Regions from separate parts of the Paenibacillus sp. sgz302164 genome, predicted to be linked through region 1. Evidence: predicted binding sites of a transcription regulator. Region 1 holds the regulator's gene; each other region holds the start of a gene.

Region 1 (5,419 bases):
CCCTCTTTCATTATTTTTATTAATGACGGCGGGGTGAAGAGGGGGACGGGAGATACGATCGACAAGGCGATCATTGAATCTTCGAACCTTCCATTATTTTGGCAGTTTGTCGGTGTTGGCAATTCCGATTTCGGAGTGTTGAAAAAGCTGGATACTATCGAAGGCAGAGTCGTCGACAATGCGAACTTTTTTCAAATTACGGATATTGAAAAAACGAACGATGAAGAGCTGTATGAAAATTTATTGAATGAATTCCCTTTGTGGATAAGAGAAGCAAAAGATAAAGGGATATTATAACAAATTGATCATCTCCCGGGTTGTGAAAGCCTTGATTGATGGCGCCTAAAGGGCAAGAAATGGATTGGGGAACGCCAACGAAACGAGATTTAATTCTTTAAATTTTCCCTGGTTACTGGTTTCAACCGTGAAATGTCATATCCTATCTTACCAATAATATCGAGCCCGTCCTGGAATTCTATAGCGTTTTTTCCAGTCCGCCCATTTTCCAAACCATACAAAATAAAAGCTCTAATCGTTCTTGGATTATGTAAATTATATTTTTCAATTATGTTGGTATCTTTATTTTTTAAGGATGTACCGACTAATAGTGGATTTCCTGTAATTGGATCATCCCAAGTACAAAAAAAGAATGTGCATGTTATATTTTTTAGGACTTTTAAAGATATTTTAAGAGAAATATTACTCAACTGTTGATTATACTTCTGGTCAATCACATATAGGTATTCATTTTCGCCTACAATTATTTTTCTTGTCTTGTTCTTCAAGATCTTTGTACCTCTCGAATCAGTTTCGGTCCAAGTAAAAGGGATAGTAGCTATAAGAAATCGAATTGCAGTTCCGGAGTTCGATCGGTATTTTAAAAGCGAAAAACCACCTTAAAGGTGGTTTTTTGTACTTACATGTCGCGGAACAGGCCGATAACGCGGCCAAGGATGGTTACGTTTTTCAGAAGAATCGGCTGGAGGGCCGAATTCTCCGGCTGCAGACGGATGTGATCCCGTTCTTTGTAAAAACGTTTTACCGTTGCTTCGTCATCTTCGGTCATGGCGACGACGATATCGCCGTTGTCGGCGGTTTGCTGCTGCTTGACAATAACATAGTCGCCATTATGTATGCCGGCTTCGATCATACTGTCGCCGGATACGCTGAGCATGAACACGTTGTTGTCGCCGACGAGGTGGGACGGGAGGGGGAAGTAGTCTTCGATGTTCTCCGTTGCCGTAATCGGTACGCCGGCCGTTACTTTGCCGACTAACGGGACGCGCGCCACGGATAAAGCGAAGTTGCTCTCCGCTCCGTCGAGACCTAAAATTTCAATAGCTCTCGGTTTGGTCGGATCGCGGCGGATCAAGCCTTTCTTCTCCAGACGTTCCAGATGCCCGTGCACGGTCGAACTGGAGGCCAGTCCGACGGCTTCGCCGATTTCCCGAACGGAAGGCGGGTAGCCCTTATCTTTCACTTCGTTCTTAATAAACTCCAAAATTGCTTGTTGGCGTTGGGATATTTTACTCAATAGTTATCACTCCATCTATGAAAAAATCATTAACCAAATTATAACACAGAACCGGAGTTCGTACAAACATAAGTTCGAAGATTTATTGACACAAACGTTTGTTCGTGATATTCTGATTTCAGAACAAATGTTTGGGGGATGAATGTTATGTACATTGCATATTCAGAAGGAAGCAACTCACGGCAACTTCATGCAAGACCAGCGACAGCGAGAACTACGACACGTTCGGATCGTTTCCATCGGTTCTTCGGTTTGACGAAGCGATCTTTGAAATTCATTTTGCTTGCTGCCGCGCTTCTTGCCGTGTTTTCTTTTGGCGCAATCGTACAAGCTTACGCAGGAGATGGCGCGAACGCCGCTTCCACCCGGTCGCCTGAGCCCATTCATGAATCCGTACAAATCCCAAACCATCTTATCGTTGAACGCGGCGATACGCTCTGGTCTATAGCTTCATCCCGAATAAGCGAAGGTCAGGATATTCGTTCGTATATGAATAAAGTTAAGAAATTGAACAAACTTACTTCCACGTACCTTTATGAAGGGCAAATCTTGCTGCTGCCTTAATGCCTGGCATTTATATCGGACCCCTGGCCGTATTATTTAGTTTCGGCGGTCAACGATACCTCCAATTTCATTCCTAAGTGAAATGAGACATATTCGTTCATGTTCGATTCGGATTTTCTGAATCAAGCTCATTTGCCGACTAAGTTACTTGCCTTAGTCTTTTTTTGCGTGCAATTGCCTTGACATTCGGGTAGCGGAATGGCAAAGTAGTAGTCAGACTGAGTAATGGCAGGGAGGACTATCATGAGCGATAATATGGACCAGAACATAGAGAGAATCAACGAACTTGCCCGCAAAGCGAAAACAGTTGGCTTAACGGATGAAGAAATTGATGAGCGCAACGAGTTGAGAAAAAAATATATCCAAGCGTTCCGCTCCTCTCTTAAGGTACAGTTGGATTCTATCAAGTTTGCCGATGAAGAAGAGAAGTAAAGCAACAACATTTATAGATGCATTCAAAGGGGAAATGTAACGATGCCGCTCAAGGCTGTGCTGTTTGATTTGGATGATACGCTGTTATGGGACGATCGCAGCGTGAAGGAAGCTTTTGAAGCAACATGCGAGGAAGCGGCCAAACATTACGCTTCGATCAAGCCGAATGAATTGGAAGAGGCCGTGCGCAAGGAGGCCAGAGCGCTTTACGAATCTTACGAAACGTTCCCATTCACGAAAATGATCGGCATTAATCCGTTTGAAGGGCTGTGGGCTCATTTTACCCAGGGAGAACATGAGCATTTTCGCAAGCTGGAACAGTTGGCTCCGGGCTATCGGACGGAGTCTTGGACAAGAGGACTTCAGGCGCTCGGTATTGAGGACAAGGAACTTGGCTACAAATTAGGCGAAATGTTCCCGGCCGAACGCCGCCGCCGTCCTCTCGTTTACGAAGAGACGTTTCAAGTACTGGATGCGCTGAAAGGCAATTACAAGCTGCTGCTGCTGACGAACGGTTCTCCCGATTTGCAGATGGAAAAGTTGGCCGGAGTGCCCGATATTGCACCTTATTTTGATCATATCGTTATTTCCGGAGCGTTTGGGGAAGGGAAGCCGGCGGTTTCGATTTTCCGGCATGCGATGGAGCTTCTGGGTATTGAAGCTTCCGAAGGCATCATGATCGGGGACAAGCTGACTACGGATATTCTCGGCTCGGGAAGCGTAGGCATGCGCAATATTTGGATTAATCATCACGGGCTGCAGCGCGGCGACGAAATCGTTCCTGCTTTTGAAGTATCCCGACTGCAAGAAATTTTGCCGATTATTGCGAACAGCCGGTAAAATTGCAAACAAAAGCCCAACGGCTGGGGAATCGAATCCTCGGATCGTTGGGCTTTTGGGTTCTTTATGAAAGGATCAGGCCTTTGCAAACTCCGGGTCGTCAACGTTGTAGGCGATCCAGCCGTCTTTTTCGATGAAGAGGCGTACCGCTACGATTTGACGGTTATCCATCAGCGTAAAGAAGTGGTTCGTATTTTCCGGTACGGAAATAACGTCTCCGGCTTCAAGCTCGACGTCAAAGTAGCCGACTTCGTCTTCCGATTTAATAATGAAGATGCCTCGTCCTGCTACGATTGCACGGATTTCATCTTCAGTGTGCGTGTGAACCTGTTCGAATTTTTTGAGCAGTTCCTCGATGTTTGGCGTAGCGTCGGACAAGGAAATGACATCCCAAATTTCGTAACCGCGTCTTGCGGCAAGATCGCGAATTTCTTCGTCATAAATGCTCAAAATTTGCGCTTTTTCTTCGTCGCTCAGGGCGAATTTTTCGCGAAGCGCTTCAGGAAGCTTGGAAGTATCCCAGTGTTCGTACACGACGTTGTGGCTATCCAAGAAGGCTTTTACCTGTTCTTCACCTTCGATGCGTTCATTAGTGTTGCGAATTCGAATTTGTGCCAACGTACATCCCTCTTTCCAATAAAATATACTTGTATTATAGATGAAATGTTGACTCATGTCGATGAATTTGCATAAAAAAATCCTACATACCCCATAGGAATTATTGATAAATAGAAATCTTTTCATAGCAGCGCTATTCTGTTACACTAAATGTTAACGAATTTATCGATAAAGTTGGGTTGTTTCAGCTTTAGGTCAAGTTGAGAGGGAGTCATGCCATGATCAAACCACCGATTCAAGAGCAGCTTAAGAAAAAAATAATGATCCTTGACGGCGCAATGGGCACCATGCTTCAACAGGAGAATTTGACACCCGATGACTTCGGAGGCGAAGAACTGGACGGCTGTAATGAAATTCTTGCCATCACGCGCCCCGACGTTTTGCGGAAAATTCATGAAGCTTACTTTGCGGCGGGCGCCGATATGATAGAAACGAATACGTTCGGTTCGACCAGCGTCGTTTTGGCCGAGTACGATTTGCAGGACCGTCACCGGGAAATCAATTTGGCCGCGGCTAAGCTGGCGATTGAGGCTGCGAATAAATACTCGACTCCGGAGTGGCCGAGATACGTAATCGGGGCGATGGGGCCGACGACCAAAACATTGTCCGTCACCGGCGGCGTAACGTTCGAAGCACTGGAGGAGAGTTACTACCAGCAGGCGCTTGCGCTGGTGGAAGCCGGCGTCGATGCGCTGCTCCTCGAAACATCGCAAGATACGCTGAACGTGAAAGCCGGAAGCATCGGCATCCGCAGAGCTTTTGAAACGCTGGGCGTCAAGCTGCCGATCATGATTTCAGGAACGATCGAACCGATGGGAACTACGTTGGCCGGACAAAACATCGAGTCCTTCTATATATCTTTGGAACATCTGAAGCCGGTTTCGATCGGGCTGAACTGTGCGACCGGTCCGGAGTTTATGCGCGACCATATTCGAACGCTGTCCGAAATTGCGGAAACGGCGATCAGCTGTTATCCGAATGCGGGGCTGCCGGACGAGAACGGACATTATCACGAATCCCCCGAGTCACTCGCGAAAAAGATGGCCGGCTTTGCCGAACAAGGCTGGCTCAATATCGCCGGCGGCTGCTGCGGAACGACGCCAGATCATATTCGCGCGCTGGCGGAAACTTTGGGCAAGTATGCGCCCAGAACGAGCTACGGCACACATCCGCCTGCGGTATCCGGCATTGAAACGGTCTATATCGAGCCGGAAAACCGTCCGATTATGGTCGGCGAACGCACGAACATTTCCGGTTCCCGCAAATTCAAACGACTTATTAAGGAAGGCAAGTTTGAAGAAGGATCGGAAATCGCCCGCAACCAGGTGAAAAACGGCGCGCACGTCATCGATATCAACTTACAGGATACGGATATCGACGAAGCTTACGCCGTCGAGCAATTTATGCAGCAAGTGGTAAAAAAAGTAAAAG
Region 2 (5,419 bases), on a different contig from region 1:
CTTTAAAATGAACTGTACCACAGGCTCGAGAAGGCGTTCCGCGCGAATCACGGCGAATGCCGCCAACAGGGCTATGACAGCGCCGCCGGCAATGTCCGCGGGGTAATGGACGCCGACAAATATCCGGCCCAAGCCGATCACAACCGCCAACGCCAGCAGGCCGATGCCCCACTTCCGGTTGGTGCGCCATATGGCAAAAGCAAGTGAAAACGAGGCCAGCGCATGATCGCTCGGAAACGAAGAATCGGCCGCATGCGGGATTAACGAATGCACCGCGGCATCAGCCATAAAAGGGCGCGGATGTGAATATACGGTGCCGATGATTTGCCCGAACAATAAGGCCAGCATTGCCGTAAACAAAGCAAAAATCGTCGATTTTTGATTCCCTTTCAACCAATATACAATTAGCAGCGCGGCCACAAGCCAATGCGCATTTTGCGAAAATACGGCCGCAAACGTATCGAGCGCGGGAAATCGCCCCGTCAGCCCGTAAATCATTTTAAAAATCACGTCGTTCATGATGGTTCCCTGCTTTCTTTATAAAACGTAATGGTGATCGCCGTGCCTTCATTTTCGACACTGGAAATGAGAATTTGGCCCTGGTACAAATCAACCAGCTTTTGCGCAATCGACAGTCCGAGCCCGGTCCCTCCCTGTTCGCGGCTTCTCGCTTTATCCACCCGGTAAAACCGGTCGAATACGCGGGGCAGTTCGTCTTGCGGTATGCCGATGCCATGATCTTTGACGCTGAGATGTACGGCGCTTTTGCTTACGGTTCCTTGAACAAGCACCGATTTGACATCGGCGGAATATTTGACCGCATTGTCGAGCAGTATGAGCAAAATTTGCTCTACATGCAGCGCCGCGACAGGCAATCTCACATCTGCGAGCTCCTCCGCTTCAACTTTAAAAGCAAAATCCGGATATAAAGCCGCAAAACTGTTAACCGTATGAAGAACGACCGGCTGCAGCAGGGCAGTTTCCGGTTGAACCGCCAATCTGTTCGTTTCCGCTTTCGTTAAAGCCAGCAATTCCTGAACGATCCCTTTTAAACGGCGGACTTCCTGAAGCGACGCTTGCAAAGATTCGTCCAAAATCGCGGGGTCCTGCTTGCCCCATCTGTTTAGAAGCGACAAATGGCCTTCCAGAATCGTAACCGGTGTCCGTAATTCGTGCGATGCGTCCTCGACAAACTGCTTTTGTTGATTAAAGGATTGTTCCAACTCACTCATTAATTCGTTGAACATTTGCGCCAGCTTGGAGAACTCGTCCCCGTTCCCGGAGTGATTCACCCGTTCGTGCAGACCTTTTTTCTTGACGTTTCTAATGGCCGCCGCCAACGCCGCGACAGGCCGCATGAATTGTCCGGCTAGCATAAAACCGCCGATTCCGCTTATGAGAAATGCCAATAACCCGCCGATCACCATAACCCAGACCAAACCTTTGTTAAAATGATCGAAAGTTTCAAGATGATTGGAAATTTCTATCGTTCCTTGAAAATGGCTTGTCAGCAGCGGCTTTCGATATACCAGCACGTGATCGTCGTTGATTTTCAACTCCAGCCTTTCCGGGACGGCCGCGCTTTGGGGAACAATCCAGTCCGGACTGAACTTGTCCGTTAACGATATGACCGGATTCGCATTGCGGTCGAGGATCCGGATCATCTGATTGTTTTCCAGCAAATTTTCAATAAAAGGAGCCGCATCCTTTACGGTTGCATCGTTCAATTCCGCTTTTCTTTCTTCAAAATAACTGTCCAGCTGCGACATGGATTGCTGCATAAAGCCTTTTTCCTGAGCGAGCATCCAGTTATTCAATACAAGGTACTGGGCAAAGTTATAGCTGCCGAATAACAAAAAGATGAGCAGAGTCGACCACAAGCTCAGCTTCCATTTGACCGGCAACCGGGAGAGCCGCTGCCGGATCCGCTGAATGACAGAAGGGTGTCCGAAAATGTTCATCGCATTACGTATCCCAGGCCGCGGACGGATTGTATGAAGCTATCCGCTTTATTTTCATCGAGCTTGTTCCTTAAATATCTGACGTACACGTCAACGACATTCGTTTCTACCATCGTGTCATGTCCCCATACTTTGTCGAGCAGCATGTCCCGCGTCAGCACCAGATTCGGGTGCCGCAGGAACATGACCAGCAAATCGAATTCCCTTTTCGTCAGCTCGACCGGCTGCTGCGCTTTGCTAACCGTTCTGGCATCCAGATCGACGCAAATGTCGCGAAACGACAACATGGAATGCAGGCCGCTTTCCCCTGCCTCCGCTCTGCGCCATACGGCCCGCATCCTTGCGAGCAGCTCTTCGATCGCGAACGGTTTGGGCACGTAATCGTCGGCCCCGCTGTCCAAGCCGGATACTCTGTCGACTACGGTGTCTCTGGCCGTCAGCATGATGATCGGCGTTCGTTTGACTGCGCGGATGCGCCGGCACACTTCGATTCCGCTCAGTCTGGGAAGCATAATATCAAGCAAAATCAAGTCCCACTCCTCTTGCAGCGCCAGCTCCAACCCGCTCTGCCCGTCATAAGCGGCCTGGACATGGAACGATTCATGCTGCAGTTCGAGCTCGATGAACCGAACCAAATTTTTTTCGTCTTCAATCAGCAAAATCCGTTTCATTACAGTCTCCTTTGATCTCCGCCCTCATCACTATAATGCAAATAGATGAAAATATGATGAGAAACCGGCTCTGATATTTTGATGAACGGCCGATCGTTTTATGCAAAAAAACCCCAAGCGGCCTGGGGCGTTCATGTTATAATCTGTATACTGCAACCATAAATCGCATAAAGGTGGTCTAATTATCGATGGCTTTCGGAATTACAAAAGAAGAGCTGCGGCGCTGGAAAGAAGCCGTGAGCCGCGGAGAAATCGCCTATCTTACCCACTATTGGCTGGACGACCGGTTTGCCGGCATTCGCACGGTTACGAAGGTCGGCTGCTCCGATCTGGACCGTTTGGCCAGGTGGTGCTCAGCCTACGATTTAGACCCCCGCTACATTCACAACAGGCCTCCTTACCCCCATTTCGACCTGATAGGTCCGAGGCAAAAGGAAATTTTGCAGCTGGAGAACAAGTGGGATCACATCGCAAGATTCAAATTGTGATTCCCCTCCCGGCTTTTCCGCCGCAGCTACGCTTTGTTTTCAAACCAGCCGTGTACAAAATTCAGCGCTTCCTCCTCATCCTTGCCTTTGGTCAGAAGACGAACCGTCGTACCCGATTTAATAGGCAGCAGCAGCATGCCCAGCAAGCTCTTGACATCGACCGTATGCTCGGTGTTGTCCGTTTGAAAAGTAAGCGTTATATCTGAAGCAAAATGGTTGGATATCGTCGATATTTCGGTCAGGTCATTGCGCTCCATGTCCGAATGGATCATAAATTCATGTACTCTCATTGTCTGCAACCCGCGCCTTCTCATAAAAATTTGTTTCCAATATATTCGATTATACGGAATTAATCTTGTACTTCAAGCATTGTCTTCCGGGAAATATTTTGCTACAATAAACAGAACATACATTCGTATTCCTTGGAAGGAGAGGCCGTTTTGAACAGACGCCGCGTCCAATATGAATCCGTTTCATGCAAAACCGTGCTGAATGAAGTGAAAGCTCCTTCCATGCCCTTTGACTGGTCGATCAATCCTTACCGCGGCTGCCAGCATGGGTGCAGCTTTTGCTATGCGCGTTCCACGCATGCTTTTTTGGGCAAAGAAACCGACGATACGTTTCAAAACCATATCTTTTTGAAGTCCAACGCTGCGGAGGCGCTTGACAAACAATTGGCCCGGCTGGCCCGACAAAACGGCGGAGCCGGCAGCCTTATCGCGATCGGCACAGCGACAGATCCGTACCAGCAAATCGAAGGCAAAGCGATGCTGACGCGGGCTTGTCTGGAAGTGCTGGCGAAGTACGATTTTCCGGTAAGCATTACGACCCGCTCCCCCTTGATTCTCAGGGATCTCGATTTACTGAAATCCGTGCCGATCGTTTCCGTTAATATCAGTTTGAACACATTGGATCATGCCATATGGAAAAACATGGAGCCCTCGACCCCTTCGCCCGCCAAACGGCTGGAAACCGTCCGGCAGTTAGTTGAAGCGGGAATTCCCGCGGGCATCTTCATGGCCCCTATTCTTCCTTTGCTGACAGACCGTGCAAGTGACATCGAAGCGCTGATCCGCAGCGCGGCATTGCATCAAGCGAAGTTTGTCATGCCCTCGTATTTGCGGCTCAGCACTTCCGAAGTCAAAGTGTGGTTTTTTCAAACGTTGCAGAACCGCTATTTCGATTTGGTGCCGCAATACGGCAAGCTTTACAGCGAGTCCTCCTCTCTTCCGAAATCGTACAAGGAGCCGAACATGCAGCTCGTTCAAGCTTTATTGCACAAGTACGGTTTAAGCAATCAAGAACCCCGTTATTCTGCAGCTGCAGCTATCCCTCCCCGCAACAATGGCGGGCAGCCTCCGGTTCCCGAGCAGCTCTCCTTTTCTTTTGCGGATTAGGCCGGGCAACATACATAAAAACAGGCTCCGAAGAGAATTATGACAGTAGGTGAACAAACAAGACTGCATCCAACAAGAGGAGTGAGGCTAAATTGCCGCTTAAACGAATGTGCGTCTTTCTGACGGCGCTGCTCATTTTTTTCGGACAGGCCGCAACCATTCATGCGGATGGTACGTACCATTTCGGTTTTAAGAAAAGCAAAAACGGTTCCATGCCTTCCATCGATGAAGAAGGATTTAAACCGCTTTTACAAAAATATGGAGCTGTTTTTACCGGGGATACTTCGAAAAAAGAGCTTTTTCTGACTTTCGATAACGGCTACGAAAATGGGAATACTCCGAGAATTCTCAATGTTTTGAAAGAAAAACAAGTGCCCGCCATTTTCTTTGTTACAGGCCATTTTATTGAAACCCAGACCGAGCTGCTGAAGCGAATGGTCGACGAAGGGCATATCGTCGGAAATCATTCCTGGGGGCACCCCGATATGAGCCAAATTTCCGCAGCCCAAATCGAGAAAGAACTGACTAAAGTGCAAACGGAAGTACAGGCACGGACCGGCCAAAAAGAGATGAAATATTTGCGGGCGCCAAGAGGCATTTTTAACGAACGGTCCCTTGCGGAAAGCAAAAAGCTGGGGTATATTAACGTGTTTTGGTCGATCGCCTACAAAGATTGGGACACCCGCAATCAAAAAGGCTGGCGGTTCGCTTACGACAGCGTCATGTCGCAGCTGCATCCCGGTTCCGTCATTCTGCTCCATTCCGTCTCCAAAGATAACGCCGAGGCGCTTGCCAAAATTATTGACGACGCCCGCCAGCAAGGCTATGAATTCAAAAGCATGGATCAAATGAGCATCCATTTCCCGTAAATTGATCACCCACCGCGACCGTATTGACGATGC
Region 3 (5,419 bases), on a different contig from region 1:
AAAGGCGCTGTATCGAATCTCAGAAAACGACAGACAATGGACGAGGATCCAAGATATAAGCGGCCAAGTTGTCGGGAGAGCGAGCGGCATCACAATCCGCAACTCCAAGGAAGGGTGGATCACTTGCAGCGGCGGGAATAACGATATCATTCTTTATCATACGACGGACGGAGGGCTTCATTGGACGAAAGAAAAGCTCCCCGTTCCCGAAGAAACTTCGAAAGTATCTTTTACAGCAAATGTATTTGCACCGGTATTCGATGAGGAAGGAGATTCAAATTTGATTCTCCCAGTCGAGATCATCTATGGCTCTGAACAAATGATGACGTATTACTATACCCACGATGCTGGGAAGAGTTGGATCTTATCTACAAGCCGCTATAAGAACGTCAAGCCCCCGCCTGCTTACTACCCGGATCAAACATACGGCAGAGGGACGGCGCTTGACGAGCAAGGGGAGAAATTATACCATTTTGCTCTTGAGGATTACAGCGATTTTTTCGATGGACCCGTCCCTCAGCCGCTCGAAATCAAGCTAAAAACAAATTTAAGAAAGGCAACGCAGCTCTTTTTTCGCGTAGAATCGAACGAGGGCAATGATAGGGTGAGACGGGGCTGGGCGTTGCTGGACGGCGAGCTTGTGGTCGCTCAGGACGGCGGAGCGATTTGGCAAAGACAGTAACATATCATAGCATTTACCTTTAGTTGCATTGAGGTGAAAAACCAGTTGCATTCCCCACTCCTCTCCAATATGTAAAAGAGGTCAGTCCGTACCGTCATAATCCGGATCCGGGTCGCGACTTCCTCTTGGCTTAGCAGGTTTCGTCACTCCTAGCTCAAGGGAACGCTCATTAATAATACTTAGCTGGTGGGATGATACCGAGGAAGGGATAAAGTGTTCCTGGATTCGTAAAGGCAGGTGCTCGTACACATCAGATGGGCAGGTGAATAACAAATTATCGGCGACCAAATTAATCAAATCATCGTCAAGGTTCTCAGCCGTAATATATTCGCCATCATCCGTTTCATCCATATCTTCATTGTTCTTATGAATTTTCTCCAATTTCGTAACGACTTCTTTGACCACACCTTCGTCATCAAAATTAAATGCCTCTTGCAATGCTTCAAGCATGCTTTGAGTCGTCTTTGTTTTAGGGTTTAACATCTTCGATAACATCTTTCTTGCATGTTTGCGACGATTTTTGTACTCTCTTTTGTAAGCAGCGACCATAGCAGCCATGCCGCCGGAAATGTGAGATTTGTCTTGACCAAATGGCCCGCCCGGAAAGTTTGTCAAGAAATCGATTCCGGAGAAATTGGATTGAAAGGCATTCGTTGAGATTGCTTTCGTTTCTTCCATAGCTGAGTCTGCTAACGTCGTACGTTCGAACACATTGCCCTGGAACTTGGTCAGCGATTGGGGACCTTTATTATCTTCAATTCTTTCTTCTGCCATTTCTATTTCAGGCGATAAAGCCACTTCAAAATGGTCCAGTTCCTCCTGCAAAGGAAAGTAATCTATGTCTACTTCGTCCTCATTTCCCCTCTTATACTCACCGTTATCCAGAGCGTCGTTTAATTCTGTTGCCGCTTTTTCATCGTAGAAATTCAGAAACTCTTGAACGCGTTTCAAAAAATCCCGGGTATATCCCTCCGTTTTGAATTCCTCAAGCGTACCGTCTTGCGGATTATTAACCGGAATTTTACGCATCTGAATAAGCCCCGAAGCGTTATTCGGAATCGGTGCGCGCTTCGCCTGCAGGGGCGGTCTTGCCCCCCCTTGCTGCAGCATTTGGCCCACGGCCCTGTTGCCGATCGTTCGCTGCAGGTAAGTAATGGGAAGTTGCCCGGCCAGTTGGACGTTCTGCTCCAACGTAGAGCCAATCTTTATATTTTCTGATGATTGCGTTGTGCTCACATTGCTCGTTTTAAGCTTGGATTGGAAGCGTGAATGTTCCATATGTCCTCCGGACTCTAGGATTCGTTCATATTCCTTGAATGGATTTGGGTTAATAATAGAATGGCTTCCTCATTGACAGGATCATATATAAGCACTTTCTCCAACAAAAGTTCGGCTTGCTCGAACTCTTCAAGCAAAAAATAACATAACGCCATATTATACAGCGTACCCGTATGCTCCCCGTAAATATGAACGGATCGTTGAAAATAATCATTGGCTTGCGAATAACAGCCCATCTCGTAAAACATAGCTGCTATATGATAAGCCAAGTCCATATCCTCGCCTAACGAAAAGTACGTCGCCCAAACCTTATGAACCGTATCGATCACCAAGGCACGTTCCCTCTCGGAAAAAGTAGGCGCCAACTCGAACAGTCTCGGTAAATAGTACGAGAAATGGTGGCTATCATAACGGCTGAGGCGAATATAGGCCATCATTTCCTTCAGGCCCATGTCTGAATATCGGTTTCGTGCATGCTTGGCAATATTGTAGAAATCGTCCGGACCAAATTCATTGACATACCGTTCATAAGCCGCACAGGTATCTATATACTGCTCCGGATTGTCCAGCATCAGGAGACATCCTACATCGATTTGATGATGGGGATGTTCCGGAAATAAGGCCCTCCCCCCATTTCTCTCGCATAACCAGCGGAAAGCATGGAAATTAACAGGAAGCGAGAAGCTGCCGTGACGCACCAGACCGGAGGCCGGCTTGTATGGCAGTAAAGCGGGATCGTGGTTGCCTTTGTCGGCGGTAAGCAGCATTAGCCCTTTACGCGATAAGGACTTCATATTCTGCAAGCAGCGCAAGCCGACGGTTGGAACTAGCAAGTGGGTGCTGTTTAGCATATTCCCGTACTCCAGAATGAGCTGATTCCAATCATGTTCTGGAAAAGTCGGTGTCTGGATAGAACGATGCGTGTATTTCACATGCACATTCGATAGTACTTCCTCAGGCGCAAGCGTGTCCGGATCTTGGTCGTGGGACAGAGTCACTAAGCATTGAAACCAGTTGCGTTGTTCGAGATAATACAAATCCTGAGGGATACTATCGAATACGTAATTGGCAATCACCACAAGCGGATTGGCCAGTTCGTTTGCGGCGATCTCCCGGTTGCTTATCTGTAATTGAAGCCGATTCGATTTATTTATATCAAACAAGGCCATATCTAATAAACCGCGTTGAAAAAAAGGAGCAAACTGAGGATGCCGCTTCCAAAAAGCAAGATTGCTGCAAGTAAAATCCGTCATTACATAACAAATCGGTATCGTTTCCTGTTGAAATTGTTCGCAGATCTTGACAAACCGCGTTATAAAATGAAATGCAAACCGCCCCGACCCGGCGCCTAATTCGCAAATGTAAAGCGGTTCATCCCGAGAATGCCCTAAACTCTCTCCGGATGACGTCATCCTCTTCCGGTCGCGCAAAAAAGCAAATACGATCTCGGCGTAGCTGTTTGCCAACGTGGGACTGCTTGTCACATAATGCGGCACTTGGCCGGATTGCCAAGCAGCAGCCCCCTTTTCGTCGAAAAAATCCCGCTGTAGTTGCCAGAGTAACGATTCGGAAAAAACTCGCTCTTCTTCCAGCAAATATTTACGCTTACCGCGTACTTTCGCTATTGAACCTATGTTATCCATAGGTAACATGTCATCACCCTTTTGGATATTTTTGTTTGGTTATTTTAAGTGTAGATCAGCCCAATAAAAGAATAATGAAAGATTCTGCCGATAATTAGCAAAAAACCGCGCAGCATCAAGCCTTCACGGTTTTTTTAAAATGGCGATTTTTTCCTGTACGCCAAATAAGATTATCAATTAAAAGCGACATAAGCCAAAGAGGTGATTCGGTCGAAAATACAATCCTTTAGCTCACCGCAACCGCCCCCGCATATTCATCAGCGCAGTCATCAGCTCCGCTTTGACCAGGCTCCTCAGCATGGTGAAATGACGAACGTAGCCGCGGACTTTGTATTCGACGTGGATGCCTGAAGCATTCGTGTTCGTACTGAGCACTTTCATGTCCCGTTTCTTCATCTTGCTTTTGATGTTTTGCAATTCGGGATAAATGGAATTTTCAACTTCCCGAAGATAAAAAATAAGATGATTGTACACGATCTTATCCTTGTAAACTTTCAATTCGTCGATATCCCTCGCCAACATATCCAGCAAAATAGGCAGCAACGTGTATTCCTTGATGATCTGAACATCTTCTTCCGTTTCGATTCTTGAATTAACACTCATAATGAACACCACCATAATACGAACGTTTATTCTTATTATATAACGAACATGCGTTCCTTATACAGAGGTATTTTACGGAATTCCGCTTTCTGTCCTACGAGTGCGGCAAAACGGTGGTATCGGCTTGTGCAGCCGCGGCGAGCGGGCCGGATCGCTTTTCGCATTGCCTGTTTGTTAGCGAAATCCGGAAGAGGGAAGCGGAAAAAGGTTGGGAGGTAGAATTTGGTTTGTTTTTGCCCGGGAAGTACATAAAGAGCAGGGTGGCATGATCGGTTTACCGCATGGAAAATCGTCTGTTTCCAGATTTTATATTTCCGGGTTATAAAGGAGTTGTTGCATCGACTGAAGGAGGACGCGGTTACGCAACATAGGAGCAGCTTAAAAGCCGCTTCGGATGCATGCCTGGAACGGAAGTTTTCCGGGAATGCTGTGCGGTGCGCTTCTATGCAATCTGTTGATCGGCTGTTCCGGCGGATCGAAGATTGCGACCGGACGGAAAAGGGAGGGGAGAATAGCGCCAAGCCGAAAGATGAGGTCGCGCTTAAGGTTAAAATCTATGAGCGCGGTACAGCGCCTGCAGGCGTATCCGTCGCGAAAAACGGCTGGGCAAGCGCCCGACATTATTTTTTACTTATGATGAAAATTTGGTGTACAACTACGCCGGGCAGGACGGTATTTTACCGGCCGTGAAGAAGCAGACGCCCGCAAAAAAATTCGTGAATATAAAAGGAGATGTAACTGTGATGCGTAAAATCGGAAGTAAGATTTTGACCTTTAGTTTGATGTTGGCACTGGCTGTGCCTTGTATCGCGCCGGCGGGGCTTGTTTCCAAGGCGGAAGCGGCGACGGCAGAGGAACAAAGCAAATTTGCCGAAATTTGGTCCCCGCTGCTTTACCAAGATATCGGCAGCGATCCGCAGCAGGATATCCCGACGCGCGTTGACTACGACGGCGACTGGAATACGACAAACAACTGGGAAAATATCGATCAATACGGTCTGGGCGGCAAAGCGTTGTATCCGTCCGTGTACTATTCTTTCGTTTCGTCCAAAACGCACTGGTTCATCGGCTACTATTTCTACTACGCGAAGCAGGATGTTAGAGGCGTTGTAGCAGATCTCGGGAACGGTCTCGGCGACCATGAGAACGATATGGAAAGCATGATGCTGGTCATCCGCAAACCCGGCGGCACGGACTTGAACGGCAACAAAGT

The links. The regulator LexA, encoded in region 1, represses DNA repair genes until DNA is damaged. The targets are predictions, from matches to a motif close to CGAACATATGTTCG.
Region 2: AC0LWT_RS08230 (SPL family radical SAM protein) is a predicted target of LexA. The motif match lies at 3,523-3,536, and genes of this name have one in related genera.
Region 3: AC0LWT_RS34270 (YhjD family protein) is a predicted target of LexA. The motif match lies at 4,226-4,239, and genes of this name have one in related genera.

Annotation. Positions count from the first base shown of each region.
Region 1 covers NZ_JBVYOL010000007.1:48,785-54,203, reverse strand. The annotation lists gene AC0LWT_RS13325 (vWA domain-containing protein) at 1-297, shown strand, start outside; gene AC0LWT_RS13320 (hypothetical protein) at 387-785, opposite strand; gene lexA (transcriptional repressor LexA) at 917-1,534, opposite strand; gene AC0LWT_RS13310 (LysM peptidoglycan-binding domain-containing protein) at 1,802-2,098, shown strand; gene AC0LWT_RS13305 (DUF896 domain-containing protein) at 2,342-2,530, shown strand; gene AC0LWT_RS13300 (HAD family hydrolase) at 2,573-3,370, shown strand; gene AC0LWT_RS13295 (1,2-dihydroxy-3-keto-5-methylthiopentene dioxygenase) at 3,446-3,988, opposite strand; gene metH (methionine synthase) at 4,207-5,419, shown strand, end outside.
Region 2 covers NZ_JBVYOL010000004.1:47,810-53,228, reverse strand. The annotation lists gene AC0LWT_RS08255 (undecaprenyl-diphosphatase) at 1-519, opposite strand, end outside; gene AC0LWT_RS08250 (HAMP domain-containing sensor histidine kinase) at 516-1,961, opposite strand; gene AC0LWT_RS08245 (response regulator transcription factor) at 1,958-2,632, opposite strand; gene AC0LWT_RS08240 (hypothetical protein) at 2,821-3,120, shown strand; gene AC0LWT_RS08235 (HPr family phosphocarrier protein) at 3,147-3,410, opposite strand; gene AC0LWT_RS08230 (SPL family radical SAM protein) at 3,561-4,517, shown strand; gene pdaA (delta-lactam-biosynthetic de-N-acetylase) at 4,625-5,386, shown strand.
Region 3 covers NZ_JBVYOL010000034.1:4,834-10,252, forward strand. The annotation lists gene AC0LWT_RS34255 (WD40/YVTN/BNR-like repeat-containing protein) at 1-682, shown strand, start outside; gene AC0LWT_RS34260 (hypothetical protein) at 764-1,960, opposite strand; gene AC0LWT_RS34265 (SAM-dependent methyltransferase) at 1,975-3,612, opposite strand; gene AC0LWT_RS34270 (YhjD family protein) at 3,835-4,206, opposite strand; gene AC0LWT_RS34275 (hypothetical protein) at 4,651-4,896, shown strand; gene AC0LWT_RS34280 (hypothetical protein) at 4,950-5,419, shown strand, end outside.